Regions from separate parts of the Streptosporangium sp. NPDC049248 genome, predicted to be linked through region 1. Evidence: riboswitches for the same ligand, from Rfam matches in the RefSeq annotation. Region 1 holds a riboswitch; each other region holds the start of a gene.

Evidence for each region. Region 1 has a riboswitch for cobalamin ahead of AB0K21_RS21170 (hypothetical protein). Riboswitches for the same ligand answer to the same signal wherever they lie in the genome.
Region 2: it holds a riboswitch for cobalamin, as region 1 does, so the genes downstream of both, cobN (cobaltochelatase subunit CobN) here and AB0K21_RS21170 (hypothetical protein) in region 1, are expected to answer to the same signal.
Region 3: it holds a riboswitch for cobalamin, as region 1 does, so the genes downstream of both, AB0K21_RS04835 (ribonucleoside-diphosphate reductase subunit alpha) here and AB0K21_RS21170 (hypothetical protein) in region 1, are expected to answer to the same signal.

Annotation. Positions count from the first base shown of each region.
Region 1 covers NZ_JBFAQY010000011.1:28,182-37,646, reverse strand. The annotation lists gene AB0K21_RS21190 (glycosyltransferase) at 1-218, shown strand, start outside; gene AB0K21_RS21185 (family 16 glycosylhydrolase) at 307-2,523, shown strand; gene AB0K21_RS21180 (hypothetical protein) at 2,624-2,935, opposite strand; gene metE (5-methyltetrahydropteroyltriglutamate--homocysteine S-methyltransferase) at 3,067-5,382, opposite strand; cobalamin riboswitch at 5,542-5,729, opposite strand; cobalamin riboswitch at 5,910-6,081, shown strand; gene AB0K21_RS21170 (hypothetical protein) at 6,208-6,414, shown strand; gene AB0K21_RS21165 (helical backbone metal receptor) at 6,407-7,156, shown strand; gene AB0K21_RS21160 (short-chain fatty acyl-CoA regulator family protein) at 7,206-7,511, opposite strand; gene AB0K21_RS21155 (aminoglycoside phosphotransferase family protein) at 7,662-8,600, shown strand; gene AB0K21_RS21150 (ABC transporter ATP-binding protein) at 8,664-9,465, opposite strand, start outside.
Region 2 covers NZ_JBFAQY010000005.1:340,391-349,855, reverse strand. The annotation lists gene AB0K21_RS13210 (MFS transporter) at 1-1,256, shown strand, start outside; gene AB0K21_RS13205 (pyridoxamine 5'-phosphate oxidase family protein) at 1,488-1,904, shown strand; partial or broken gene cbiT (precorrin-6Y C5,15-methyltransferase (decarboxylating) subunit CbiT) at 1,921-2,523, shown strand; gene cobM (precorrin-4 C(11)-methyltransferase) at 2,520-3,269, shown strand; gene AB0K21_RS13190 (cobalt-precorrin-6A reductase) at 3,277-4,017, shown strand; gene AB0K21_RS13185 (precorrin-2 C(20)-methyltransferase) at 4,005-5,528, opposite strand; gene AB0K21_RS13180 (precorrin-8X methylmutase) at 5,626-6,252, opposite strand; gene AB0K21_RS13175 (precorrin-3B synthase) at 6,249-7,670, opposite strand; cobalamin riboswitch at 7,686-7,890, shown strand; gene cobN (cobaltochelatase subunit CobN) at 7,922-9,465, shown strand, end outside.
Region 3 covers NZ_JBFAQY010000002.1:192,535-201,999, reverse strand. The annotation lists gene AB0K21_RS04855 (peptidoglycan recognition family protein) at 1-1,290, opposite strand, end outside; gene AB0K21_RS04850 (hypothetical protein) at 1,444-1,719, shown strand; gene glmS (glutamine--fructose-6-phosphate transaminase (isomerizing)) at 1,731-3,551, shown strand; gene AB0K21_RS04840 (tripartite tricarboxylate transporter substrate-binding protein) at 3,678-4,700, shown strand; cobalamin riboswitch at 4,705-4,907, shown strand; gene AB0K21_RS04835 (ribonucleoside-diphosphate reductase subunit alpha) at 5,023-7,248, shown strand; gene AB0K21_RS04830 (ribonucleotide-diphosphate reductase subunit beta) at 7,324-8,319, shown strand; gene AB0K21_RS04825 (mechanosensitive ion channel domain-containing protein) at 8,364-9,465, shown strand, end outside.

The sequences.
Region 1 (9,465 bases):
TCCTCGGTCATCCCGGCGGGCCAATCGACATCCAGGCGATGACGGGACCGGGCAACCTCACGGTGGCGCTTGCCCGCTACGCCCTCTCGCGGGAACGACTCGGGCAACCGATCGACGTCGAAATCCTCTGTACATGGGACACCATTGCCGCGAGCCGGTGGCCGCTCAGTTACCGCAACGACGAGCGGAACTGGCGCTTGTGGCGCCAAGGCAGATGAGGTCCCTACTCGCAACTCCAAACCAGGCCTTCCTGGCCGACATCGCCTCACTTCCTCCCTGAACGACGACTGGCGACTTCTCCCTAGCATGAACATCACCTCCCTTTCCGGCCTGCGTTCCACATTGCGCGCCCATGCCCTCTACCGGACCAGACGAATTCTCGCTCGGCGACGGTCAACCGCGTTCTCAGCAAACGGTGACGACACGGCGATCGAACGCATCTATGTCATCAACCTCGATCGCGCCCAGGAACGCTGGAACACGCTGAACCGTGAACTCGGACGGCTGAAGGATATGGAAGGCCGCTCGCTCAGCACGATCACGAGACGGTTCTCGGCGATCGATGCCCGCTATCTCGAAGGCCCGCCCCCGGCGACCCTCCTCGAGCCGACCTACACGTTGGCCGAGCAACTCCTTGTCGATCCGCATCCCAGGCTCGACGTCAACGACGCCACCTGGGCGACGCGGATTACCATGACGCCGCAAGAGATCGCGGTGGCACTCTCCCACATCGAGGTGTGGAGGCTGATCGTCGCCAGCAACGCGTCCTTCACCCTGGTGCTTGAGGACGATGCGTACGTCACGCGGACGTGCATGTCCGTGCTGGACCGTGCATGGAGCGAACTGCGATCGGGCCAAGGTCTCGATGACGCCGTCGACCTTCTTTATCTCTCCTACCAAGAGACAGGAGAGGACGAAGCGCGAAGCCGCACCCGGCCCGCGCTCCGGCGCCCGACCAGGGGGCTGTGGCAGCTATCTGGCTACGTGCTCTCTCGTGCGGGAGCAGAAAAACTCCTTAGCCTGCTTCCAGCCCACGGCCCGATCGACCTGTGGATGAACCTGCAGTTCGATCGTCTCTCGGTCCGGATGACGGATCGGCCCGTCATCGAGCAGCGCCCAGGCATCAAGTCAAGTAACTCCTACTCGGTCCTGCCGATTCTGGCGAAGGTGGGCGCGATCCAGCGCGAGTCTCCTCTGCTCGCCCGGCCTCGGCCCACAAGAGGTCCGATCGTGGTCGTCGGCGCGCCCGGTACGGGGTTGTCCACGGTGGCGGAGGCTCTGTCAGTCCTCGGATTCCGCTGCATCAGTGACCTCACCGACCTGCCCCCGGGCGAGCTTGACACGCTCCTTCGTGGCGGCCGGCGCCGGATGTTCGACGCCTACGTGAACATCGGATCGCTAGGTCTGGGCGAGGTTGAACGCATCGCTTCGAAGGCGCCGATGCGTCTCATCGTCACGACAGATGGAACCAGCGCGACGGCGGACGTTCTGGGCGAGGACCTCGACACTCCGCAGCATCACCGTCTTGTGCTTCCGGTCGACGAGCTGGACCCGTGGGAACGGCTCGTCCGGTTTCTCGGGTGCGATTACCCGATCCATCCTTGGCCTCGCCAGCAGGAGAGAGGACAGCGACGCATCACGGCCGGAACTCGCTCGATCGAGGACATGGCTCTTTCGGGGCATCGCCTGGCCTGGGATGCTTCTCCCTGGATTGTCGATCGCCCGGCGTGGCGGGGTGTCTCGTTCGAGTCATCGCCACCTCCCGGTGGTGGCAGGATGCCTGGGGGCGGGGGCGCAGACGGCGATAGTGCGGCGATCGCGTTGCGTGTGCACCCCCGTCTCGACGGCAGCGACTGGTACCTCCGCGACGACACCTTCCCGAGCAACAGAGCCCTCTTCCGCCCCGACAACGTCACGCTGCAGCACGGCAGCCCTGCGTCACTCACGCTCCGCCGCGAAACGAACAAGGTGCGAGAGCTCACCGGGGGCGCAATCGCAAGTCGCCGCTCCTTCACCTACGGCACGTTCGCGGCAGATCTGCGGGTTCCCTCTGGTTCGGGCCTGGTGACGGGCTTGTTCCTCCATCGCAACGGCCCTCGCCAGGAGATCGACATCGAGTTCCTCGGCCGGGACACCACCCGCATGCTCATCAACGTCTTCTACAACCCAGGGGCCGCGGGCACGAAACTGGAGTACGGGTATCGGGGAACACCGGCCCTCATCGATCTCGGCTTCGATGCGTCCGCAGCATTTCACCGCTACGAAATCGAATGGCGGCCCGAATACATTCGATGGCACGTCGACAGGGTCATCGTCCACGAACGTCTCCTGTGGGGGCCGACACCGATCCCGGACCAACCGATGGAACTCAACGTGAACCTCTGGAGCAGTGAGTCAACCGAGTTCGCGGGCCCGCTCCATGAGCGGGCTCTTCCCGCGGTGCTGGAGGTTGCGTCGCTGGAGGCCCGCTGCTTGCCGGGCCATGGCGAAGAAGTGGTATGGAGAAAAGGGCTGGCCAGCTAGAGGTGCCGGTGCTTGCCGTGGCGAGGCGTACCGCCTGGCCACGGTCAGCGCGTTCACCACCAAGACCGGCCTGGACTTTCATCCGTCCTATCGAAACGCTCTAGCTGTGATCGCCGTTCGCGTCGTGCGGAGAGGGAGCTGTGTCGACGGTTTTCAGTAAAATGCATGAAGTGCATTCCTCTCGGCCGCACGCGTCCGCGGCGTGGTCGAGGGTGACCCTTCGTATGACGGCCTCGATCTGGGCCAGCCGCGTCAGTGCCCGGTTCAAGTCGGACTTCAGGACCCGCATGCGTGCGGACTGCGCGCCCATCTGACGGCGAACCGCGTGCAGCCGGTGGTAGTCGTCAGGGCTCATCGCCACCATGTCGTGCTCGCCGATTCGAACTTGCCGCGTTTTGGGAGTCTTGCTCATGTGGCTGTCCTTTCGCCGCACATGACGATCAGGCTGGCCATCGGCCGGTCGTCGCGTGTAAGACGGCGTGGCCGGGCCTGGGACGGCAGGAAAACCCGCCGTCCCAGGCCCGGCGCGCGTCAGTGGGCCTCCTAGCCGGTCACCTCGGTCCTGATCTCGCGGGCGGCGGTGACGAGATTGCCCAGGGAGTCTCGCACCTCAGGCCAGCCGCGGGTCTTCAGCCCGCAGTCGGGGTTGACCCACAACCGCTCGGCCGGGATACCGTCGAGCCCCTTACGCAACAGGGACGCGATCTCCCCGGCATCGGGGACGCGCGGGGAGTGGATGTCGTAGACACCCGGGCCGACCTCTCTGGGATACCCCGCCCCGGCCAGCTCGTGGGCCACCTGCATGTGGGAGCGCGCGGCCTCCAGACTGATCACGTCGGCGTCCAGGTCGTCGATGGCGGCCAGGATCTCACCGAACTCGGCGTAGCACATGTGAGTGTGGATCTGGGTGTCGGCCCGCACCCCGCCGGTGGTGAGCCGGAAGGCCTCGCCTGCCCAGGCCAGGTAGCCGGGCCTGTCTGCGGCACGCAGTGGCAGGGTCTCGCGCAGGGCGGGCTCGTCGACCTGGATGACGGTGGTGCCGGCTGCCTCCAGGTCGGTGACCTCATCACGCAGGGCCAGCGCCACCTGGCGGGCGGTTTCGGCCAGGGGCTGGTCGTCGCGGACGAAGGACCAGGCCAGCATGGTAACCGGACCGGTGAGCATGCCCTTGACGGGACGCGTCGTCTGGGACTGGGCGTAGCGGGTCCAGCGCAGGGTCATGGGCTCGGGGCGGGAGACGTCTCCGGCGAGGATCGGCGGCCGCACGTAGCGGGTGCCGTAGGACTGCACCCAGCCATGCTGCGTGGCCAGGTATCCGTTGAGCTGCTCGGCGAAGTACTGGACCATGTCGTTGCGCTCGGGCTCACCGTGCACCAGGACGTCGATGCCCGCCTCCTCCTGGAAGGCCAGGACCGAGCGGATCTCGGCGGCGATCCGCTCGTCGTAGGCGGCGGCGTCGATGCGTCCGGCGCGCAGGTCGGCGCGGGCCGTCCGCAGCTCGGCGGTCTGCGGGAAGGAGCCGATGGTGGTCGTCGGCAGCTGCGGCAGGTTCAGCCGGGCACGCTGGGCGGCGGCCCGCTCGGCGTACGGCTGGGCGCGGCGCGTGTCGGCGGAGGTGACCGCGGCGGCGCGGGCCCGTACGGCGGCGTCGTGGGTGAGCGCCGAGGCCGCCCGTGAGGCGAGATCGGCCCGGTTGGCGGCCAGTTGCCCGGCGATGGCGCCGGTGCCCTCGCTCAGTGCCCTGGCCAGGGTGACGATCTCGGCCGTCTTCTGTCTGGCGAAGGCGAGCCAGCGGCCGACCTGCGGATCCACTCCGTGCTCGAGCGCGACATCCAGCGGGACGTGCAGCAACGAGCAGGAGGCCGCCACGTCCACCCGGTCGGTCAGGCCGAGCAGGGTGGCCAGGGTGGACAACGACCTTTCCAGGTCGTTGATCCACACGTTGCGGCCGTCCACGACGCCCGCGATCAGACGCTTGCCGACAACCCCGCCCACCTTGGCCAGGTCGTTCAGGTTCGCCGCGGCCGAGCCGGTGAAGTCCAGGCCCAGCCCCTCGATCGGCGCCCCGGCCAGAACCGGCAGCGCCTCCCCCAGCCGGTCGAAGTAACTGGCGACCAGAATCTTCGGCCGGTAGGTCAGGGAGCCGAGCTCCCGGTAGGCGCGGGCCGTAGCGTTCAGCACGGCCCGATCGCGGTCCTGCACCAGGGCGGGTTCGTCCAGCTGCACCCACTCGGCGCCCGCCGCGCGCAGGGCGGCGAGTACCTGTATGTAGACCGGCAGCAGCCGATCCATCAGGGTGATCGGGTCGAAGCCGGGGTCCACGCCGGGCGCGGGCTTGGCCAGCAGCAGGTAGGTCACCGGGCCGACCAGCACCGGACGCGGGCTGTGCCCCTGTGTGAGAGCCTCACGCAGCTCGCCGACCTGCTTGGCCGGATCTGCGGTGAAGACGGTGTCGGGCCCCAGTTCCGGCACCAGGTAGTGGTAGTTGGTGTCGAACCACTTGGTCATCTCCAGCGGAGCGACGTCCTGGGTGCCGCGCGCCATGGCGAAGTAGCCGTCCAGGGCGTCGGCCTCGACGGCGGCCCGGTGACGCTCAGGGATGGCGCCGACCATGACGGTGGTGTCCAGCACATGGTCGTACAGCGAGAAGTCGCCGGTGGGGATCTCTCGCACGCCGGCGCCGGTCAGGTGGCGCCAGTTGTCGCGGCGCAGCCGGGCCGCGGTGTCGTTCAGTTCATCGGCGGTGACGCGGCCCGCCCAGTAGCTCTCGATCGCCTTCTTCAGCTCGCGGTCGGGTCCCTGGCGTGGATAGCCGTGGACGGTGGCGATTGATGCGGGGGTGGCGGAAGTCTCAGCCACGAAACTCTCCTTCGCGAGTCATGGAAGGACCCCGGTGCTCTCAGGGGCGCGAAGGAACGGCTGAGCGGCGAGCACCTTGATCTGATGCCCGCTCGTACCGCCGACCCGCCCTCGAGGTCACCGAAGTCACCGCGTGCGTGGTCGCACGCGGGCAGTGGCAGGTCTTCGGACTCGCGGGCACGCCCGGGATTTCGCCCGGGCATCTACTGGCCGTCGCTTCCCCGGTCCGGTACTCGGACCCAGTGCGTTTGACGGCGGTCGTTCCCACTCACCGCTGCGGGGCAGTCCCGGAATTGGCGAGCTCGCGAGCCAAGCAGGCGAGTGTTGCCGCACCGGGTTCCCTCTTACGACGCGCCTGCCTGGCGGGCAGGGCGAACCGACTGCGGGTCCAGCCTAGGCGCATTCGGCTCCCCGGGCGACAGGGGCCGGAATGCGCTCGCGCCGTACGGGCGGGCCGGGGGCCGGGTGATCGTTCTGGGCCTGATGGCGGGTGCCGCACTGGACTTACTAGGACGTCCAACTATATGTTCGTGGACAAGGCCCGCGGTGCAGGGAAGCTGGTGTGAATCCAGCGCGGTCCCGCCACTGTGACCGGGAAGTGCGTCATCGCAACATCGACAGCCACTGGCGAAAGCCGGGAAGGCCGGATGGCGCGCTGATCCGGGAGTCAGGATACCGGCCGCGGGTTGATCCGTGTTGTCCACGAGGATGGAGCGAACACGCATGGCATCGGTACGCGCTCGCGAGCCCGGAAACGTCCCGGCGCCGGAGGATCCTCCGCGCTGACGGCCCTGCCCGGTCAGGTTGCGGCTGAGGCTGGATTCCGTGCCATCGGTGGCTGCCTGGGCGGCGCAACCGGCCCTACGAGAGACGTTGTGCTGCTCGTTCTTCACCTTCACTCTGACCGCCACCGGAGGCCACCTGTTGTTGGAGATCAGTGTGCCCGCCCAGCACGGTGAGGTACTGAATGCCCTGGCCGCCCGCGTCGAGGCTGTGACCGGCCCCACCGGAAGGGACATCGACGATGCTTGACGACCTCGGCACTTCCGTTGGAACGCGTGGTGCCGTACGCCGCGTGGTGTCCCTCGTCCCCTCGCTCACCGAGTCGCTCGCCGAGACCGCCCCGCACCTGCTGGTCGGCGCGACCGACTGGTGCACCCATCCCGCGCCGTTGCCGGTGCGGCGGATCGGCGGCACCAAGAACCCCGACCTGGCCACGATCGCCGCCCTTGAGCCGGACCTGGTGTTGGCCAACGAGGAGGAGAACCGCCTTGTCGACCTAGAGGCGCTGCGGTCGGCCGGGCTGGCGGTGTGGGTGACGAGGATCCGCACACTGGAGGAGGCCTTCGCCTCCCTGCGCCGGACGCTCACGGTGGCCTGCGCTCTTCCCGAGCCGGGCTGGCTCGCCGCCGCGGAACGGGCATGGTCGGCTCCGCCGCTCCCCGGTGTACGGCGGGCGGTGATCCCCATCTGGCGCAAACCCTGGATGGTCCTCGGACGTGACACCTTCGCCGGTGACCTCCTGAGCAGGATCGGTGTCGGCAACCTCTACTCCGGCCACCCGGAGCGCTACCCGAAGGTCGCCCTGCCCGACCTGCTGGCGGCGGGCGCCGACCTCGTCGTCCTGCCTGACGAGCCTTACCGGTTCACCGCCGAGGACGGTCCCGGGTTCTTCCCCGGGACACCGGCCGCGCTGGTCAGCGGCCGGCATCTGACCTGGTACGGCCCGTCCCTGGTGGAGGCACCCGATGTCCTGCGGGCCGCCCTGGGATGAAAGGCGCCCGCATCTCTTGCACGCCGTTCCCGCCACCGTCTCGCCGCCGTCAACCGTCGATGCCGGCCTCCCGGCTGACGACCGGATAAGGAACGTGGGTGCGGCGGTTCTCGTCGATCGACAGCCGTCCCCCGGCCGGGGGACGCGCTCGCTGCACGCAGTCGCGCCGCTCACAGATGCGGCAGCCAAGGCCGATGGGCACGGCGGCTCCCGGGTCGTCGAGCGCGATGCCTTCGGAGTAGACCAGGCGGTGGACGTGGCGCAACTCACAACCGAGGGCGACCGCGAACGCGGCACGCGAAGCCCGATGGCCGTATCCGCTTCTGGAACGCTTCCCTAACACCGGGTAGCACATGACTGAGCCGGTAAATCCTGCACGGACTGCTTCAGAGGGCGTTTCGCAGCCCTTTGGTGACGGCGCCCCGAGTGGAGGGCCCAGAAGCCGGGCACCCCCAGGACCTTTCGTATCCCGAACACCCCGAAACCCACGAAGGAGATACCCGACATGAGCACGCCGATCCCCGTCGACGTCCCCGACGCGTTCGCCGCGGCGTACGGCAAGGACAATGCGTCCGGCCGTGCCTGGATCGCCGAATTGCCCCGACTGGCCGCGGACTTCCTGGACCACTGGACACTGCGGCCGGACGGCCCCGCAGCACACGGCCAGGCCTCGCTCGTGCTGCCGGTGATCCGCGCAGATGGTGCGCCCGCGGTGCTGAAATTCCAGCAGGCAAGCGAAGACAACGTCGGCGCCGCGCTTGGTCTGCGGGCATGGGACGGCAACGGCGTGGTGCGCCTGCTCGACCACGACCCGCACACCGGCACCATGTTGCTGGAACGACTGGACGCAGCCCGGCCGCTGTCGTCGGTGGCTGACGACGATGCCGCCATGCGGATCCTCGCCGAACTGATGGCGCGCCTGGTCGCGGTGCCCGCCCCACCTGGTCTGCGGCGCCTGGCCGACATCGCCGCCGCCATGCTGGACCAGGTTCCACGCGCTGTGTCGGCGTTGCGTGACCCGGCCGAGCAACAACTGGTACGCGCCTGCGCGTCCGCCGTGGCCGAATTGATCGGCGAACCCGGTGACCGCCTGCTGTACTGGGACCTGCACTACGACAACATCCTCGCCGGGCAACGGGAACCATGGCTGGCCATCGACCCCGAACCGCTGGCCGGCGACCCCGGGTTCGACCTGTGGCCGGCGCTGGACAGCCGATGGGAAGAGGCGGTGGTGGCGACCGGCGACGTGACCCGCACGGTCCTCCGCCGCTTCGACCTCCTCACCGAGGTGCTCGGCCTGGACCGGCAGCGGGCGACCGGGTGGACGCTTGGCCGTATCCTGCAGAACGGGTTGTGGGACATCGAGGACGGCAAGACTACGCTGGAACCCGCCCAGGTCGCCCTTGGCATGACTCTGCTGTGCCGTTATGCACCTACTCTGTAGCCCGCTGATGCCCAGGTTCATTGCGCGAATCCGCCCTGACCAGGCTGGCCCGGCCCGTGCACATCACCACGGCCCCGGGCCGCAGTCGGGTCGTGTCAGGTCTCCTGGAAGCACGCTGATCTGCGGGACGCCGGTGCGGGGGTGCAGGGTGACCTCGGCCTCGACCCGGTAGACCGCGGCCAGCAGTGCCGTGGTGAGCACCCGGGCGGGCGGGCCCGCGGCGATCAGGCGGCCGGTGTCCATGACGCAGATCCGGTCGCAGAACGCCGCGGCCAGGTTGAGGTCGTGCAGCGCGACGACGGCGGTCACGCCGAGCCGCCGCACCAACTGGAGGGCATCCAGTTGGTGGCGCAGGTCGAGGTGGTTGGTCGGTTCGTCCAGCACCATCGTCCCTGCTTGTTGCGCCAGGGCGCGGGCGATGAGGACGCGCTGCTTCTCGCCGCCGGACAGCCGGTCGAACGGAGCCTGGGCGAGGTCGGCGACATCCAACTCGCCCAGCGCGTCCAAGACAATGCGCCGGTCATCGGCGTCGTCGCCCTGGAACGCGCGCTTGTGCGGGCTGCGGCCCATCGCGACCACGTCGTACACGGTCAGCTCGAACTCGCCGGGCGTCTCCTGCAGGACGGCGGCCAGCCGCCGGGCCAGCCGCCTGCCGGTCATCCGCCAGACGTCCTCACCGTCCAGCCGCACCTGTCCCGACGTGGGGCGTAGCGCACGGTAGAGGGTGCGCAGCAGGGTGGACTTGCCCGCGCCGTTGGGGCCGACGAGCGCGACGACCTCGCCCGGGGCGACGTCCAAGGACACCTCCCGCACCAGGACCTTGCCGCTGACGACGACGCCGACGTCCTCCACGTGCAGAGCCGCG
Region 2 (9,465 bases), on a different contig from region 1:
TGGTCACCGCGCTGGGTGAGACGGTGCCCTGGCTGGTCGCCGGACGGGCCCTGCAGGGGGTCGCCGGCGGTGCGCTGCTGCCCATCACCATGGCTCTGATCGGAGATCTGTGGGATGAGGACGAGCGTCCGGTGGCGCTCGGCGCGGTGGGATCGGCCCAGGAGCTCGGCAGCGTGCTGGGCCCCCTGTACGGCGCGGCCCTCGCCGCCCTGGTCCCGCCCACCCTCCAGTTCGGCGGCGTGCAACTCGGCGGCTGGCGGTCGATCTTCTGGCTGAACATCCCGCTGGTGGCCCTGGCCGCGGTCGCCGTACATCGGTCGGTGCCGCCCCCCGGCCGTGACCGGAGCGGCGCCGGCGGCAGCCGCGTCGACGTGGTCGGCGGGCTGCTGCTGGCGCTCGCGCTCGGCCTGCTCGTGGCCGGTCTCTACAACCCCGACCCGAGCAAGGCGGTCCTCCCGCCCTGGGGCCTGCCGGCGATCGTCGGCGGGGTCGTGTCCGGCGCCGTGTTCGTCGCGTGGGAGACGCGTGCCAGAACCCGGTTGATCGACATGGCGGGGGTGCTGCGCGGCCCGTTCTTCGCCACGCTCGGAGTGAGCTTCCTGACCGGTGCCGCGCTGCTGGTCACCCTGGTCGACGTGCAGCTGTCGGCCCAGACCCTGCTGCGCCTGGACACCCTGGACGGCGCCCTGGTGCTGTCGCGCTTCCTGGTCGCGCTCTCGGTGGCCGCTCTGGTGGGCGGCCTGGCGTCCCGCCGGTACGGTGAGCGCGCGGTGACGGTGATCGGGCTGGCGCTGGCCGCGGTCGGCTACGTGCGCATCGGCCAGTGGCCACTGGACCTCGCCTCGGCCGGGTACCGGATGGACGCCGACCTGATCGTCGCCGGTCTGGGTCTGGGTCTGGTGATCGCACCGGTCTCCTCCGCGGTGCTGCGCGCCGTCCCCGCCGTCCAGCACGGGGTGGCCTCGGCGGCGGTGGTCGTGGCCCGGATGATGGGCATGCTGCTCGGTGTCGCCGCGCTGTCCGCCTGGGGCTTCCACCGCTTCCAGTCCCTCACCGCGGACCTGGACACACCGCTGCCCTTCGGCGTGGACCCGGCCGTGTACGCCACCCGGCTCGCCGAGTACGAGGGGAAGGTCAGGGCGGCGCTGCACACCGAGTACAGCGAGATCTTCCTGATCACCGCCGCCCTGTGCGGGGTGGGCGTGCTGGTCGCGCTGCTGCTGCCGAGCGGGTCCGGGTCGTCCGACCCGGTCTGATCCGGTCTGATCCGGTCTGATCCGGGCGGCGGCCTCGCCCACGCGGTACCCGGCCCGGTGCCGCTCGGGACCCTGGCCTCGGCCGTCGCCTCCGTCTCCAAGTACACTCTGGCCCCGCCACGGGTGACGTGCGGCGTGCCCCGCCCGGCACCGGGAGGGGGCGGCACCCCGCGACGGTGTGACGGGGGTTCGTCACCGGGCGAACGTACCGACGACCATTGGGATGATGTGATGCTTGTGGGGGCCACGCGACCGGACCTGGCCGGACTCGGCGAGGGATTCGACGCGTTCTGGCATGAGCGGCACCTGTGCACGCTGACCACCGTCCGCTCCGACGGGACGCCGCACGTGGTGCCCGTCGGGGTGACACTCGACGCCGGCACGGCGATCGCCCGGGTCATCACCTCGCGCGGGTCGTACAAGGCCCGGCTGGTGGCCGCCGCGGGTCCGGCGGGCGCGCCGGCCGCCGTCTGCCAGGTCGACGGGCGGCGCTGGTCCACCCTGGAGGGGCGTGCGGTGCTCCGGGACACCCCCGAGGAGGTCGCCGACGCCGAGCGCCGGTACACGCTGCGCTACCGCGCCCCCCGGGTGAACCCCGACCGTGTCGTGATCGAGATCCAGGTGACCCGGGTGCTCGGCAATGTCTGACCCGGGACACGTCCCGCTCCCCCGCGTCCCCGGGCTGCCGGACGAGGCGTTCGAGCACGACGGGCAGCTGACCAAGCGCGAGGTGCGGGCGGTCACCCTGTCCCGCCTCGCGCCCGTCCCCGGCGAGCTGCTGTGGGACGTCGGCGCGGGTGCGGGGAGCATCGCGATCGAGTGGATGCGCTGCCATCCCGCGTGCCGGGCCGTGGCGGTGGAGAGCCGCCGGGACCGGGCGGAGCGGGCCGCGCGCAACGCCGCCGCACTGGGAGTGCCCGAGCTGGAGATCGTCGTCGGCGCGGCCCCCGGCGCGCTCGCCGGGCTGGCCACGCCCGACGCCGTCTTCGTCGGCGGCGGCGCGACGGCCCCCGGGGTGCTGAGCACCTGCTGGGCGGCGCTCAGGCCGGGCGGCAGGCTGGTGGTCAACGCGGTGACCCTGGAGTCCGAGGCGGTGGTGGCCGACTGGTACGGCAGGTACGGCGGGGACCTGGTGCGCCTCGCGGTCGGCCGCGCCGCCCCGGTCGGCGGCTTCACCGGCTGGCGGACGATGATGCCGGTGACCGTCTGGTCATCGGTCAAAGAGTCACCGGTCAAAGAGTCACCGGTCAAGGAGGAGGAGTCTTGACGGCCAGGGTGCGTTTCGTCGGAGCGGGTCCCGGAGCCGCCGACCTCGTCACGGTGCGCGGCCTGCGGGTGATCGCCTCGTCCCCGGTGTGTCTGTACGCCGGATCGCTGGTGCCGCGCGAGCTGCTGGACGACTGCCCGCCCGGGGCACGGCTGGTGGACACGGCCGGGCTCACCCTCGACGAGATCGTCGCCGAGATGGCCGGCGCGCACGCGGCCGGGCTGGACGTCGCCCGGCTGCACTCGGGCGACCCCTCCGTCTTCAGCGCGATGGCCGAGCAGATGCGGCGGCTGGACGCGCTCGGCATCCCGTACGACGTGGTGCCGGGCGTCCCGGCCTTCGCGGCCGCGGCGGCCTCGCTGAAGCGGGAGCTCACCGTGCCGGGAGTCGGGCAGTCCGTCATCCTCACCCGTACGTCCGCGCGTGCCACGCCGATGCCGCAGGGCGAGGAGCTGGCCACGCTCGGCGCGAGCCGGGCGACCATGGTGCTGCACCTGGCCGTGCAGCGGATCGAGGCGGTCGTCGCGGAGCTGCTCCCCGCCTACGGCGCCGACTGCCCGGTGGCGGTGGTGGCCCGGGCGAGCAGGGACGACGAGGTGATCCTGCGGGGCACCCTGGCCGACATCGCCGAGCGGGTCAGGGCCGCCGGGGTGCTGCGGACGGCGGTGATCGTGGTCGGGCGGGTGCTGACGGCCTCGGCGTTCCCCGACAGCCACCTCTACTCGGCGGACAGGTGCCGGGGGTGAGCGGCCGATGCGACGCCTGCTGATCCTGGGCGGCACCGCGGAGGCCAGGGCGCTGGCCGCCCGGCTGGACGGGCAGGCGGATCTGCACGTGGTGTCCTCGCTGGCGGGACGGGTCGCCAACCCCAGGCTCCCGGTCGGCGAGGTGCGCGAGGGTGGATTCGGCGGCCCCGAGGGGCTCGCCGGGTGGCTACGGGAGCACGCGATCGACCTGGTCGTCGACGCCACCCACCCGTTCGCCCGGCGGATGACCGCCTCGGCCGTCGCGGCCTCCGCCGGCACCGGGGTGCCGCTGCTGGTGCTGCGCCGCCCCGGCTGGCAGCAGGGTCCGGACGACGACTGGCGCTGGGTGCCCACGCTTGAGGCCGCCGCCCGCCTGCTGCCCGAGCTGGGGAGGCGGGTCTTCCTCACCACCGGCCGCCGCAGCCTGGCCGCGTTCACCGGCCTTGACCTGTGGTTCCTGGCCAGGTCCGTCGATCCGCCCACCCCACCGCTGCCCGGCCGGACGGTGGTCGTGCTCTCCCGGGGGCCGTACACCCTGCGCGGAGAGCTGGAGCTGATGCGCGAGCACCGCGTCGAGGTGCTGGTGACCAAGGACAGCGGCGGCGAGATGACCACCGCCAAGCTGGCCGCCGCTCGGGAGCTGGGGCTTCCGGTGGTCATCGTACGGCGGCCGCCGGTTCCCGGCGGTGTCCCGCTGGCGGACACCGCCGAGGCGGCCGCGGCCTGGGTGGAGGCTCAGGCCGGGTAACGGCGCGGGGTGTAGACGACGGGCCGTCCGCCGCGTTCGGTGAGCCGGGTGGTGGACGAGCCCACGATCAGCAGGCAGCGCATGTCGATCGCGGCGGGGTCGAGATCGGCCAGTTCCACGACGCGCACGCTCTCCTGCGGGCCGCCGACATCCCGCCCGATGACGACGGGCGTGCGCGGGGAACGGTGTTCGAGCAGCAGGTCGCGCATGGCGGCCACCTGCCAGGTCCGGCTCCGCGAGGCCGGATTGTAGATCGCCAGCACCAGGTCGGCCCGTGCCGCGGCGGTGATCCGGTCCGCGACGACCTCCCACGGCTTGAGCAGGTCGGACAGCGACAGCACGCAGAAGTCGTGGCCCAGCGGGGCCCCGGCGCGACTGGCCACCGCCTGGGCGGCGGTCAGGCCGGGCAGCACGCGTACCTCGACATCGGCGAACCTCGGCTCGGACGCGACCTCGAGCACCGCGCTGGCCATGGCGAACACCCCCGGATCACCCGAGGAGACCACGGCCACCCGCGATCCGGCGGCGGCCAGCCCCAGCGCGTGCGCGGCGCGCTCGGCCTCGACCCGGTTGTCCGTGGGGTGGCGGCGCTGGCGCGGGTTGGGCGGCACCCGATCGAGGTAGGGGCCGTAGCCGATCAGCTCGTCGGCCCGGGCGAGGGCGTCCTGCGCCTCGGGGGTCAGCCACGGCCGCCCGGCGGGGCCGAGTCCCACCACGACGACCTCGCCGCGCCGCTCGTCTCCGGCCTGCTCCTCGCGGTCGGCCGCGGCCTTCGCGGAGAACGGCGTGAGCGGGCTGGGCAGCAGCGCGAGGGAGAAGTAGGGGACCGACTCGGGGTCGACGTCCGCCAGCGGCTCGATGCGCTGCTTGCCGGTGGTGGCCCGCTCGACGTACCAGGCATCGTCGAGACGACCGGCCTCGGCGAAGGCGGCGCGGACCTTCTCGAAGGTCCTGCCGAGTTTCAGCACCGCGGCCGAGTCTGCGGCGGCCAGCCGCTCGGCCAGCACGTCCGCCGGGAGCGTGCCGGGCAGCACGGTCAGCGTCTCGTCCCGTTCGACCAGCGGGCGGCCGAGCACCGCGGCGGCCCCGCTGACCGAGGTCACTCCCGGCACCACCTCGGTCGGGTACCGGTGCGCGAGCCGCTTGTGCATGTGCATGTAGGAGCCGTAGAAGAGCGGGTCGCCCTCGCAGAGCACCACCACGTCGCGTCCGGCGTCCAGGTGCGCGGCCAGCCGCACGGCGCAGTCGGCGTAGAAGTCGTCGAGCGCGCCCTGGTATCCGCCGGGGTGGTCGGTGGTCTCGGTGGTCACCGGGTAGATCAGCGCCTCCTCGACCTGGTCTCCCCGCAGGTAGGGCAGCGCCACCGACCTGGCGATGCTCCGCCCGTGCCGGGCGCTGTGGTAGGCGATCACGTCGGCCGCACCGAGCAGCCTGGCCGCCTTCACCGTCACCAGCTCCGGGTCTCCCGGCCCCAGCCCGACCCCGTACAGGCACCCGAGACCCTCGCTCAACCCGCTCACTCCCCCTCACCCGCGACCGCGTTGACGACAGCCGCCGCCATCGCGAGCCCGACCCCGCACCGGCACCCGAGATCCCCGCTCAACCCGCTCACTCCTCCTCACTCGCGACCGCGTTGACCGCGGCCGCCGCCATCGCACTGCCGCCCCTGCGCCCGTGCACCACCAGGTGGTCGAGTCCGGCCGGGTGCTCGGCCAGGGCCAGCTTCGACTCCGCGGCCCCGATGAAGCCGACCGGCACGCCCAGCACCGCCGCCGGGCGTCCGGCACCCTCCTCGACCAGTTCGAGCAGGCGGAACAGTGCGGTCGGCGCGTTGCCGATCGCGACCACCGCGCCGTCGAGCCGGTCGCGCCACAACTCCAGCGCCGCGGCGCTGCGGGTGGTGCCCAGCCGCAGCGCCAGCTCCGGCACCCGCGGGTCGCCGAGCGTGCAGATCACCTCGTTCGCCTTCGGCAGCCGCCGCCTGGTGACGCCGGAGGCGACCATCATGGCGTCGCACAGCACGGGCGCGCCGTCGCGCAGCGCCCCGCGCGCCGCCGTGACGACTCCCGGCGACCACGCGAGGTCGTTGACGAGGTCGACCATGCCGCAGGCGTGCACCATGCGGACCGCGACCTGTGCGACGCCCGGCGGCATGCCGCCGAGGTCCGTCTCCGCGCGGATGGTGGCGAAGGAGCGGCGGTAGATCTCCGCTCCGTCCCTGATGTAGTCGATCACTTTCCCTCTCTGGTCGCCGCCACCGCGGCGCTCGTCTGCTCGGCGTCGGCGAACGTACGGCTCACGCCGTCCGCCTCGACGCGGTATCCGTCTCCGGTCGCGACCACGTCCACGACCTGGCCGCGCGGGCGTCCGCATCGCCGCTCGCAGCCCGACCAGTGCACGGGAAGCGCACGGGTGCGGCTCCGCGGGGGGCGGACGCCGTCAGGACCGCCCGCACCGGACTCGGAGCCGGTGCCGCCGTTCGCGTGCACACCCGCGTGGACGTCGGCGTGGACGTCGGCGAGGGCCTTCGCGCATCCGGGCCGGCCGACGCAGGCGGTCAGGCCCAGCCACGGTGACGCCGGGTCGCCGACCAGGCCCGCGTCCGCGAGCGCCGCCCGCCGGCCGTCGACCTCCCGCGGCGGCAGGTCGGGGACGACGATCGTCCGCCACGGCGTCACCCGGACCTCTCCCCCGCCGTGCTCGGCCGCCCGGGCGAGCGCCTCCAGCTGGGCCGCCGTGAGCCGCCCGAGCGCGGCGAGAACGGTGAGGGCCGATCTTCCGTCACGCTGTGCGATGACCCCGACCGTGCCTCCCCCCGCCGTCCGCGCCCGTCGTACGGCGGGGGCGGACAGCCGGAGAGCCGGCTCCGTCCCGAGAACGCGGGCCGAGACCCGTCCTGGACCGTCGGTCAGCTCGGCGAGCCGCCACGCGCCCGACCCCTGCTCGGCGCGCTCGGCCAGGAACGCCTCGGCGACCGCGAGCATGCCGGTGACGGCGGAGGAGACGGGTGCGCGCAGCCCCCGGTCGGCACCGGCGAGCAGCAGCGCCACCTCGGAGACGTCGTCCACCGAGGCGTCCACCGGTTCGACCGGCAGCAGTGTGACGTCCGCGCCGAGGGCCGCCATGTCGCCCGAGCCGTCGTCGAGCGCGAAGAGGAACCGGCCGGGCAGGTCGGCGAGCACGGGCCGGGCGCGGAGTTCCCCGTCCAGCCGGGACACGAGCGGACGGACGTCGAGCAGGCTCGCGGGTGCCCGCCCGGCCAGGGGTGAGGCCACGATGTTGCGTACCAGCTCATGCGTGGCCGACGGCAGCAGCCCGGCGGCGGCCAGCCGCACGGCGAGGTCGGATGCCGGGGAAGGCCGCCGAGCGTCGTCCGGAACGCGCGCGTCGCCGGGTGCCGGACGCACGGCGGGAAGGGGCTCGCCGTCCTGCGGCGGGAGGCCGCGCACCTGGAGGTTCGCCCGGGAGGTCAGCTCGATCACGCCGGATCCGAGCTCCCGGGCGGCGGCGGCGACCACGCGGAGCTGACCCGCCGTGAGCGCCCCGCCGGGAATCCTGATCCGTGCCAGGCCGCCGTCGGCCGCGGCGTGCACCTGGAGCGCTCCGGGACACGCGTCGGCCCGGTTTCTTCCGGGAGGGTCGGTTATTGACACGCAGTGGATGGTAGCTCCCATTTCTTTACGGATGTCCGCCTGGCATAGTGTGACCTAGGCGACGGCGCAGGGAGGAAGCCGGTGTGAAACCGGCGCGGTCCCGCCACTGTAACCGGGGAGCGAACCCCACCGAAGGCCACGGTCCGGTAACGGACGGGAAGGCCGGGGTGAGCGTTGATCCGGGAGCCAGGAGACTCCTGCCGTCGCGATGACGACGACCCGGGGCGAGGACCCCGAGGGAGGACTTCCGCATGCGTTCCGTGCCGCCCACCCCACGATCGGCCGCACCGCCCGCGCCACCCGCCGTCCTGCTGCTGTCGACCTCCGACACCGACCTGCTCAGCGCGCGGACGAGCGGCGCGAACTACCGGCTCGGCAACCCGGCGCGGCTGTCCGCCGAGGACCTGCCCGCGCTGACCGAGGGCACGGACCTCGTGGTCGTGCGGCTGCTCGGCGGCCGGCGGGCATGGCAGGACGGGCTGGACGCGCTGCTCGCCGACCGGCGGCCCGTCGTGATCCTCGGTGGCGAACAGGCCCCCGACGCCGAGCTGATGGAGCTGTCCACGGTGCCCGGCGGGGTCTGCGCCGAGGCGCACGCCTACCTCGCGCACGGCGGTCCGGCGAACCTGGCCCAGTTGCACGCCTTCCTCTCCGACACGGCGCTGCTCACCGGGTACGGCTTCGCACCGCCCGCGCCCACCCCGGGCTGGGGCCCCCTCGAACGTGTCGCGCGACGCACCGAGGGCCCCGTCATCGGAGTGCTCTACTACCGCGCGCACCACGTCGCGGGCAACACCGCCTTCGTCGAGACGCTCTGCCTGGCCATCGAGGAGGCGGGCGGCCAGGCCCTGCCCGTCTACTGCGGTTCCCTGCGCAGCGCCGAGCCCGGCCTGTTCGACACGCTCCGGGCCGCGGACGCCCTGGTGGTCACCGTGCTCGCCGCCGGGGGCACCCGTCCGGCGACCGCCTCGGCGGGCGGGGACGACTCCGCGTGGGACGTCGGCGCGCTCGCCGAGCTGGACGTGCCGATCCTGCAGGGCCTCTGCCTGACCACGGGAAGGGACGCCTGGCGGGAGAACGACGACGGCCTGTCCCCGCTCGACGCGGCCTCCCAGGTGGCGATCCCCGAGTTCGACGGGCGGATCATCACCGTGCCGTTCTCCTTCAAGGAGGTCGACGACGAGGGTCTGACCGTGTACGTGGCCGATCCCGAGCGGGCCTCGCGGGTGGCCGGCATCGCGGTACGGCACGGTCTGCTCCGGCACGTCAGGGCACCGGAACGGCGGATCGCGGTGATGCTGTCGGCGTACCCGACCAAGCACTCCAGGATCGGCAACGCGGTCGGCCTGGACACACCGGCCAGCGTGGTCAGGCTGCTCACGGCCATGACGGAGGCCGGGTACGACCTCGGAGACGGTTTCCCCGGCGTGGCGGAACTGGACGGCGACGCGCTTATCCACGCGCTGATCGCGGCGGGCGGCCAGGACCGGAACTGGCTCACCGAGGAGCAACTGGCCGCGAACCCGGTGCGGATCCCGGCCGCGCGCTACCGGGCGTGGTTCGAGACGCTGCCCGAGGACCTGCGGCACGGCGTCGAGGCGCACTGGGGGCCGCCGCCGGGCGAGTCGTTCGTCGACCGGAGCCGCGATCCGGACGGCGAGATCGTGCTGGCCGCGCTGCGCGCGGGCAACCTCGTGGTGATGGTCCAGCCGCCGCGCGGCTTCGGGGAGAACCCGGTCGCCATCTACCACGACCCCGACCTGCCGCCGAGCCACCACTACCTGGCCGCCTACCG
Region 3 (9,465 bases), on a different contig from region 1:
GTTGACGTACCAGTTTCCGGCGTGCCAGCCGATGTCCCTGGCCCGTAGGTGCTGGGCGATGTGGCCGTCGCTGGAGCGGATGGTGAAGTGCCAGCTCAGGTATTCGGGGTTCCTGACCAGGCGGGTCATCGCGTCGTAGCTCGTCTCGCCGTCGTGGATCACGATGTAGTCGATCTTCCGGGGGCCGTCGGAGCGGTCATGGTTGCCGTAGCCGCCGCCCTTGAGCCGCCGGTAGACGGCGGGGAGCCACTCGCAGGAGACGTTCCTCGGGCAGTCGGGCCCCGCGGTGGTTCCCGCGGTGGTTCCCGCGATGCTTCCCGCGGCGGGAGCCGCCGCGAGGGCCGCCGGCATCACCGTGGGCAGGGGGGAGGGGGCCGAGGCGAGCACAGTGGTGATCTTCGTGGCAGGCTCCGTCGCGGGTTTCACGACGATGTCCGTGACGGGTTCGGGCGTGGGGGTGGGGGTGGGGCCGTGCGCGCGGCGCTGTGCCATCGGAGCGGGCGGTTCGGAGAGTGGTGCCCGCGGCGTGGGGAGGCCCGGCGTCGCGGGCAGTACCACCCGTTCGCCGTCATCGGTCACCCGCGCGGCACCGGCCCGGATCGTCGCGTAGACCTCGTCGGCGAAGGACCGTGCCGCCTCCGTCCCCACGGCGCCCTCCTCCGGTACGCCGGGATAGCGGGCCACCGCGCCGTACCAGCCCGCCGGGCCGGCGTCGGGGCTCCCGCCGGTGCGGCGCCGGTAGTCGGCGAGCAGTGCGGCACCGCCCATGATGTTGGCGGAGGGGTCCTCGCGCAGTCGGCGGAGGGGCAGGCCGGTCAGTTCCGAGGCCCGTCGCAGGGTGTCCCGGGGTGGCGCCGCCGCGGTGGTCGGAAGGGCGATCACGCGTGGCCGGGTCTCGTCGCCGCGCGGGTCCTCGCCGACACCGTGGGGCCGACCCGGCCTGGCCCGGCCGTCGACCAGATGCATCGGGCCGTAACCGGCGGAGACGCTGGGCAGCCCGCGGTGGCCCTCCCAGCGGGACTCCAGGTAGGAGACCGCGAGCAGCACGCTCTCCGGCACCCCGTACGTCCGCGCCGCCTTCGCGAAGGCGGCCTGTCTGCCGGACCGCGCACCCGTCCCCGCCGATGACGACGGGCCGGCGACAGCGCCGGGGGAGGCCGCGGCCGTGGCGGGTGCCGGGCGCTTCCGGGGCCAGGTCGGCCGATCCCCCGGGTACGCCGCCTGTGCCGGGACGGCCGAGACCAGTACGGCGAGAGCGGTGACGACGGTGATCCCCGGCAGACGGCGCATGATGGTTCCTCCCCCTCTGATGGCTACTTAGAGTTATCAGAGATTGCCGATTGTCGCGCGTTGTGGCGGGGTTGCGGCATTGTGGAGATTCTCTGCCCGAAATCGGGCAGAAAACTTGGTGTGCTCTCTCCCGGATGCGTATGGTCCTGCTCTGTGCCCACGACACGGCATCCGTATGAGGATCTGATCACTCACCTGACCCGGACGAGCGCGCTCGGCCCGGGGGAGGCGGCGCGAGTCGTCGCCGATGTGCTGGCCTACTTCTCCGAACCCGTTGAGGATTTCGTCAGGCGGCGTCACGCGGAGCTCAAGGGGAGAGGGCTGGTCAATGACGAGATCTTCCCCAGGCTGATCGCCGAGCTGGCGGTACGCCGTGTCGCCGCACCTGAACTCTCCCTGCGTCAGCTGCGCCGGATTGTCTACGGATAAGGAACGGTTACATGTGTGGAATCGTGGCCTATGTAGGGCCCAAGGACGCGGCACCCATCCTGCTGGAGGGTCTGCAGCGTCTTGAATACCGAGGTTACGACTCGGCCGGGGTGGTGGTCTCCAACAAGGGCCTGAAGATGCGCAAGGTCAAAGGCAGGGTGGCCGACCTGGCGGCGGTCGTGCCCGCGAGGTTCAAGGGTGGGCTGGGCATCGGCCACACCCGCTGGGCCACCCACGGCGCGCCCAGCGACGTCAACGCCCATCCTCATCTGTCCGGTGACGAGCGCATCGCCGTCGTGCACAACGGCATCATCGAGAACGCCGACGAGCTGCGCGCCAAGCTGGAGGCCGACGGCGCGATCTTCCTGTCGGAGACCGACACCGAGGTGCTCTCGCACCTGATCGCTCGTACGGTCAAGGAGTCCGACTCCTTGGAGGAGGCCGTCAGGACGGCGCTCAAGCGGGTCGTCGGCACGTACGGCATCGCGGTGATCGACTCCGAGCGCCCCGGCGAGGTGGTGGTGGCCCGCAACGGGAGCCCGATCGTGCTGGGCATCGGGGAGAAGGAGATGTTCGCCGCCTCCGACGTCGCCGCGCTGGTCCGCTACACCCGCCAGGTGGTCCACCTGGAGGACGGCGAGATCGCCGTGCTCAAGGCGGACGGGTTCAACACCTTCGCCAGCGACGCGCGGGAGACGGCCAAGGAGACGCTGACCGTCGACTGGGAGGCGGGGCACTACGACACGGGCGGTTATGAGCACTACCTGCTCAAGGAGATCTCCGAGCAGCCCGACACCGTGGCCAGGACGCTTCGCGGGCGTCTGGACGACCGCTTCCACATCGCCCACCTGGGCGGCCTCAACATGGACGCGCGGGAGACCCGCTCGTTCCGCCGGGTGAAGATCATCGGCTGTGGTTCCGCGTACTACTCGGGCCAGATCGGTGCGCAGCTCATCGAGGAGCTGGCGCGCATCCCGGCCGACGCGGAGCCGGCCAGCGAGTTCCGCTACCGCAGCCCGGTGGTGGAGGCGGACACCCTGTACGTGGCGATCAGCCAGTCGGGGGAGACCTACGACACCCTCGCCGCCGTCCAGGAGCTCAAGCGCAAGGGCGGCCGGGTGCTCGGCATCGTCAACACCGTGGGCAGCGCGATCGCCCGCGAGTGTGACGGCGGCGTGTACCTGCACGCGGGTCCCGAGGTCTCGGTGGCGAGCACGAAGGCGTTCACCTCGACCGCCGTGGCCTTCGCGCTGCTCGCGCTGCACCTCGGCCGGGTGCGGGACCTGTCTCCCGCCGACGGCCGCCGGATCTGCGAGGGCCTGCGGAGGCTGCCGGACCAGATCAAGGAGATCCTGGCGCTGGAGCCGCAGCTCCAGGAACTGGCGAAGAAGTACGCCGAGGCGCCGAGCATGATGTTCGTGGGCCGGGTCCGAGGATATCCGGTGGCACGCGAGGGCGCACAGAAGCTCAAGGAGATCTCCTACGTGCACGCCGAGGCGTACCCGGCCAGCGAGCTCAAGCACGGGCCGCTGGCGCTGATCGGCCCGGACATGCCGACCGTGGCGATCGTTCCCGACGACGAGCTGCTGGACAAGAACCTCACCACGCTGGGTGAGATCCGCGCCCGGGGCGGCCGGGTGCTCATGGTCGGTCACCGCGCGGTGGACCCCAAGCTGGCCGATGACTGCGTCGTGGTGCCCAGGAACGAGATCGAGCTGGACCCGATCCTGCTGTCGATCCCGCTTCAGCTCTTCGCCTACCACGCCGCCGTGGCGCTGGGGCGGGACGTCGACAAGCCCCGCAACCTGGCCAAGAGCGTCACGGTGGAGTGAGAGGGCTCCCGGGGCGGCCGCCGACGGTGGTCGCCCCGGCCGGGGGCGCGGCGACCCCCGGTCTGTGACAGATAGTGATAAAGCGGTAACCTATGGTATAGGGGGTTCTTGGGGGAAGGGGCGCTTATGCGCCGTAGGAGGTTTTTCGCGCTGGTCGCGGGTGCCGTGGTCGTCGCGGGCTGCGACCTGAACGGCGACTCCGCCGGCTCGGCCGTGGGCCGCCTGAGCATCCTCGAACCCACCGCCGACGGCCACGGCTGGGACGGGATCGCGGGCAGGCTCGCCTCCGTCCTGGTCCTGTCGGGGCTGGCACGCTCCGCCATGGCCGTCGAGCGGCCGGGGCCCCTGGGTTCCGTCCCGCGTGACGCGTTCGGCGCCGTGCGCGGTTCGTTCGCGCGCGAGGGCAGGCTGCTCGTCGCCGCGATGCCGATGGTGACGGCCGCGGAGATCGCCAACACCGCCGCGGTGGTGGACGCCGCCACCCCCCTCGCCCGCCTGGTCGGCGACTGGACGGTCCTGGTCGTCCCCTCGGACTCCCGGCTGCGCACCTTCGAGGACTTCGCCGCGGAGCTGCGCCGCACCCCGGCGGCGCTGACGGTCGGCGGCCGGCCGGAGGGCGGTTCCGACCACGTGCTCTACGGCATGATCGGCAAGTGCCTCGGGGTGGACACCCGGTTGCTGGAGTACGCGGGGTTCCACGGTGCCGAGGACGCGGCCGAGGCGCTCCAGGTCGGACGGGTCGCGGCCCTGCTGGGGTCGGCCCGCGCCCTGCGACCCGAGATCGCCGCGGGCCGCCTGCGTCCCCTGGTGGTCTCCTCGGGCAGCCGGCTCGACGGGATCGACGCGCCGACGCTCCTGGAGGTCGAGGTCCGGCTGGAGTACAGCGACTGGTGCGGCCTGCTGGGACCCAAGGGCATGGGCCAGGCGGACCGGGACGCCGCGATCGCCCTGTGTGACAGGATCGACGCCGCGCCGCGCTGGCGCGCCCTGTGCGCGGCCAATGGATGGAGCCGGGTCTACCTCAGCGGTGACGACTTCCGTCAGTGGCTCTTCACCGAGACGGCCCGCACCCGCGGGGTGCTCCACGAGCTCGGACTGCTGAAGTCTTCCGACACAACTTGTTGGGGTAGTTGCGTCAGACGCCCCTAGATGTAGGATCCTGCTCGTTGCTGGTTCGCCCCGGGAGGGGCGAGGCAAGAGGGAACCCGGTGAGATTCCGGGACTGCCCCGCAGCGGTGAACGGGAACGAAAGCCGTCATGTGAGCACTGGGTGAGCCATGCCCGGGAAGCGACGGCCGGTAGGCACGCGCAGGGCGCCCGTGAGTCCGAAGACCTGCCGGTGACGTGATTGTCCAGGGCCTCGTGGGAGGGCCCGCGGAACGAGGCGGTCCGGCGTGTCCGGGATCGCTCGCGGACGCGTGCCCCTCCGGCGGAGCCACAGGGGGAAGTTCGAGCGAGCGAGGGACACCACGTGACACAGGTATTGGCGGAGACGGCGGCGGAGAGCGCGGGGAACGCGCCGGTCGATCGCAGGCAGGCCATCGACGAGGCCGCCGCCCGAGTGATCACCGACCCCGAGAACTCCAAAGTCGCCGCCGCGCTGCTGGCCGAGCTGATCGCCGACGAGGCCGCCGAGCACGGCGTCCGCGACTTCTCCGAGTCGGTCGCCGCGACGCACGAGGCGGGGTTGATCGCCGACGGGCTCGCGGAGTTCGTGGCCGCCCACGCCGGGGTCCTGGACGCGCTCATCGAGCCGGACGCCGACGCCAGATTCGAGTACTTCGGGCTGCGTACCGTCTACGACCGCTACCTGCTGCGTCACCCGCGCACCCGCAAGGTGCTGGAGCGCCCGCAGCACTTCTTCCTCCGGGTGGCCTGCGGCCTGTCCGAGACCGTCGAGGAGGCCGCCGAGCTGTACGCGCTCATGGCCACCCTGTCCTACCTGCCCAGCTCGCCCACGCTGTTCAACTCCGGCTCGCGCAGACCCCAGCTCTCCTCGTGCTTCCTGCTCGACTCGCCCCGCGACGAGCTGGAGGCCATCTACGAGCGCTACGGGCAGGTCGCGCGGCTGTCGAAGTACGCCGGGGGCATCGGGATCGCCTGGAGCCGGATCCGCTCGCGGGGCTCGCTGATCCGCGGTACCAACGGCCATTCCAACGGCATCGTGCCCTGGCTGCGCACCCTGGACGCGAGCGTCGCCGCGGTCAACCAGGGCGGCCGCCGCAAGGGCGCGGCCTGCGTCTACCTGGAGCCCTGGCACGCCGACGTCGAGGAGTTCCTCGAACTGCGCGACAACACCGGCGAGGAGGCCCGCCGCACGCACAACCTGAACCTGGCCAACTGGATCCCCGACGAGTTCATGCGCCGGGTCGAGGCCGACGGCGTGTGGTCGCTGTTCGACCCCAAGGAGGTCCCGCACCTCACCGACCTGTACGGCGCCGCGTTCGACGACGCCTACCGGGCCGCCGAGGCCGAGGGCCGGTTCACCGCGCAGCTCCCCGCCCGCACCCTGTACGGCCGGATGATGCGCACGCTCGCGCAGACCGGCAACGGCTGGATGACCTTCAAGGACGCGGCCAACCGGACCTCCAACCAGACGGCCAGGCCCCAGAACGTCATCCATCTGTCGAACCTCTGCACCGAGATCCTTGAGGTCACCAGCGACGCCGAGACCGCGGTCTGCAACCTCGGCTCGATCAACCTGGCCGCCCACCTGTCTCCGGGCTCCGAAGAGGGGATCGACTGGGCGCGGCTGCGTGCGACGGTCCGCACCGCCGTGCGGTTTCTCGACCGCACCATCGACCTGGGCTTCTACCCGACCCCCGAGGCGAGGGCCGCCAACCAGAAGTGGCGTCCGATCGGGCTCGGCCTGATGGGCCTGGCCGACGTGCTGTTCGCGCTGCGGCTGCCCTTCGACTCGCCGCGCGCGCTGGAGCTGTCCACCCGGATCTCCGAGGAGATCGCGCTCGCCGCCTACCGGACCTCCTCGGACCTGGCCGTCGAGCGTGGCCGCCATCCCTCGTACGAGGAGACCAGGGCCGCCGCCGGGGTGCTCCACCCCGACCACTACGGGGCCGCGACGTCGGCCGCGTGGACGGAGCTTCGGGAGCGGATCGCCGGAACGGGGCTGCGTAACTCGCTGATGATCGCGATCGCGCCCACGGCCACGATCGCCTCCATCGCCGGTTGCTACGAGTGCATCGAGCCGCAGGTCTCCAACATCTTCAAGCGCGAGACCCTCTCGGGTGAGTTCCTCCAGGTCAACCGCTATCTCGTCGCCGACCTGCGGGCCCGGGGGCTGTGGACCTCGCGGATCCGTGACGCGATCAAGCGCGCCGACGGCTCCGTCCAGGACATTCCCGAGATCCCCGCCGACCTGAGGCTGCTCTACCGGACCGCCTGGGAGCTGCCGCAGAAGGCGCTGATCGACCTGGCCGCCGCGCGCACCCCGTACATCGACCAGTCGCAGTCGCTGAACCTGTTCATGGCCACGCCGACCATCGGCAAGCTCTCCTCGATGTACGCCTACGCCTGGAAGGCGGGCCTGAAGACCACCTACTACCTGCGCTCGCGCCCGGCCACCCGGATCGCGCAGGCCACCGTGGCGGCACCGGCGGCCGGGGAGGTCCCCGTCCTCGACCCCGAGGCCGTCGCCTGCTCCCTGGAGAACCCCGAGTACTGCGACGCCTGCCAGTAGACCTGCCGGCGGCCCGTCCAAGGGCACCCCGTCCCTCCCAGCCACCCCTCGGCCACCCCGAAAGGCGTTCTCCCGATGTTGCTCGACCCCGGCATGGATCTCACCCTGCGGCCGATGCGCTACCCCGAGTTCTACGAGCGCTACCGGGCCGCGATCCGCAACACCTGGACCGTCGAGGAGGTGGATCTCGCCTCCGACCTGGCGGACCTGGCGAGGATGACCTCCGATGAGCGTCACCTGATCAACCGCCTCGTGGCGTTCTTCGCCACCGGCGACTCGATCGTGGCCAACAACCTCGTCCTCAACCTCTACCAGCACCTCAACGCCCCCGAGGCGCGCCTCTATCTCAGCAGGCAGCTGTTCGAGGAGGCGGTGCACGTCCAGTTCTACCTGACCCTGCTGGACACCTACCTGCCCGACCCCGACGAGCGGGTCAAGGCGTTCGCCGCGGTCGAGCACATCCCCTCGATCCGTGACAAGGCGGAGTTCTGCTTCCGATGGATCGACTCGCTCGGAGGGCTGGCCCGGCTGGAGACCAGGGAGGACCGGCGGGCGTTCCTGCTCAACCTGATCTGCTTCGCGGCGTGCATCGAGGGCCTGTTCTTCTACGGGGCCTTCGCCTACGTCTACTGGTTCCGCTCCAGGGGGCTGCTCAGCGGCCTGGCCACCGGGACGAACTGGGTCTTCCGTGACGAGTCCATGCACATGGAGTTCGCCTTCGGCGTCGTGGAGACCGTACGGGCCGAGGAGCCCGAGCTGTTCGACGACAAACTCACCGAGCAGGTCACCCGGATGATCGAGGAGGCGGTGGCGGCCGAGCTGGCCTTCGCGGCCGACCTGTGCGGCGACGGCCTGCAGGGAATGGGGGTGGAGCAGATGCGGCGCTACCTTGAGTACGTGGCCGACCAGCGGCTGGTCAGGCTCCAGATGCCCGTCCGGTACGGTACGGCCAACCCGTTCGCGTTCATGGAGTTGCAGGACGTGCAGGAGCTGGCCAACTTCTTCGAGCGGCGGGTTTCTGCCTACCAGATAGCCGTCGAGGGGAATGTCACCTTCGACGAGTCCTTCTGATTGGCTGATGGTCCGGGGAAGAGAGCGACGAGGGGAAGTCGTCAGTGTCCAGCTGGATCATCATGGTCGTTTCCGTGGCCGCCGCGATCGTGGCGGTGGAGGCGGTGCGGAGGGTACTGCGCTCACGGCTGATCGGCGAGAAGTGGGCGCTCGCCGGTCCGGTCGTGAGCCGCTGCACCTGGCCGGGGTTCGCCACGGCCGCCGTGGCGACCGCCTACACCGTCTACGAGCCGGGCATGGCGGAGGGCTCGGTCAGCCAGGTGATCGACCGCGGCCTCAGCGTGGCGATGATCGGGTGCGCCACCTGGCTGGTCATCCAGGCCGCCTACGCCGTCACCGACGTGGTCCTGGACCGCCTGGTCACCGTCCAGGGCGAGGGCAACCGCAAGGCCCGGCGTATCCGCACCCAGATCACCCTGGTCCGCAGGGTGGCCTCGGCGGTGATCATCGTGGTGGCGCTGGGTGCGATGCTCTTCACCTTTCCGCAGGTACGGGCGCTCGGCGCCGGACTGCTGGCCTCGGCCGGGATCGCCGGCGTCGTCGTCGGCATCGCCGCCCAGTCGACACTCGGCAACCTGCTCGCCGGACTCCAGTTGGCCTTCAGTGACGCGCTCCGCCTGGACGACGTCGTCGTGGTGCGGGGCGAGTGGGGCCGCATCGAGGAGCTCAGCCTGACCTACGTGGTGCTGCGGCTGTGGGACGAGCGCCGGCTGGTCCTGCCGGTCTCCTACTTCACCGCCAACCCGTTCGAGAACTGGACCCGGCACAGCAGCAGGGTGATCGGCCACGTGTTCATCCGGGTCGACTGGTCGGTGCCGGTCGAGGAACTGCGCGCCGAGCTCTACCGCGCCCTGCGCGCGCACCCGCTGTGGGACCAGAAGGACTGGACCCTCCAGGTCACCGACACCCTTCCCAACGGGCTGCTGGAGTTGCGCGCCCTGATGAGCGCCGCCGACTCCGCCAGCGCCTGGGATCTCAAGTGCGACATCCGTGAGCATCTGGTGGCCTTCGTCCGCGAGAGGTACCCCCAGGCCCTGCCCCGCTTCCGGGTCGAGAATCCGCTCGTGCCCGCCACCCTTCCCGGGGCACTCACCGGCCTGACGGCGCCGGCGGCGAGGCGTTCCGGCGATGAGGACGGCGATCGGC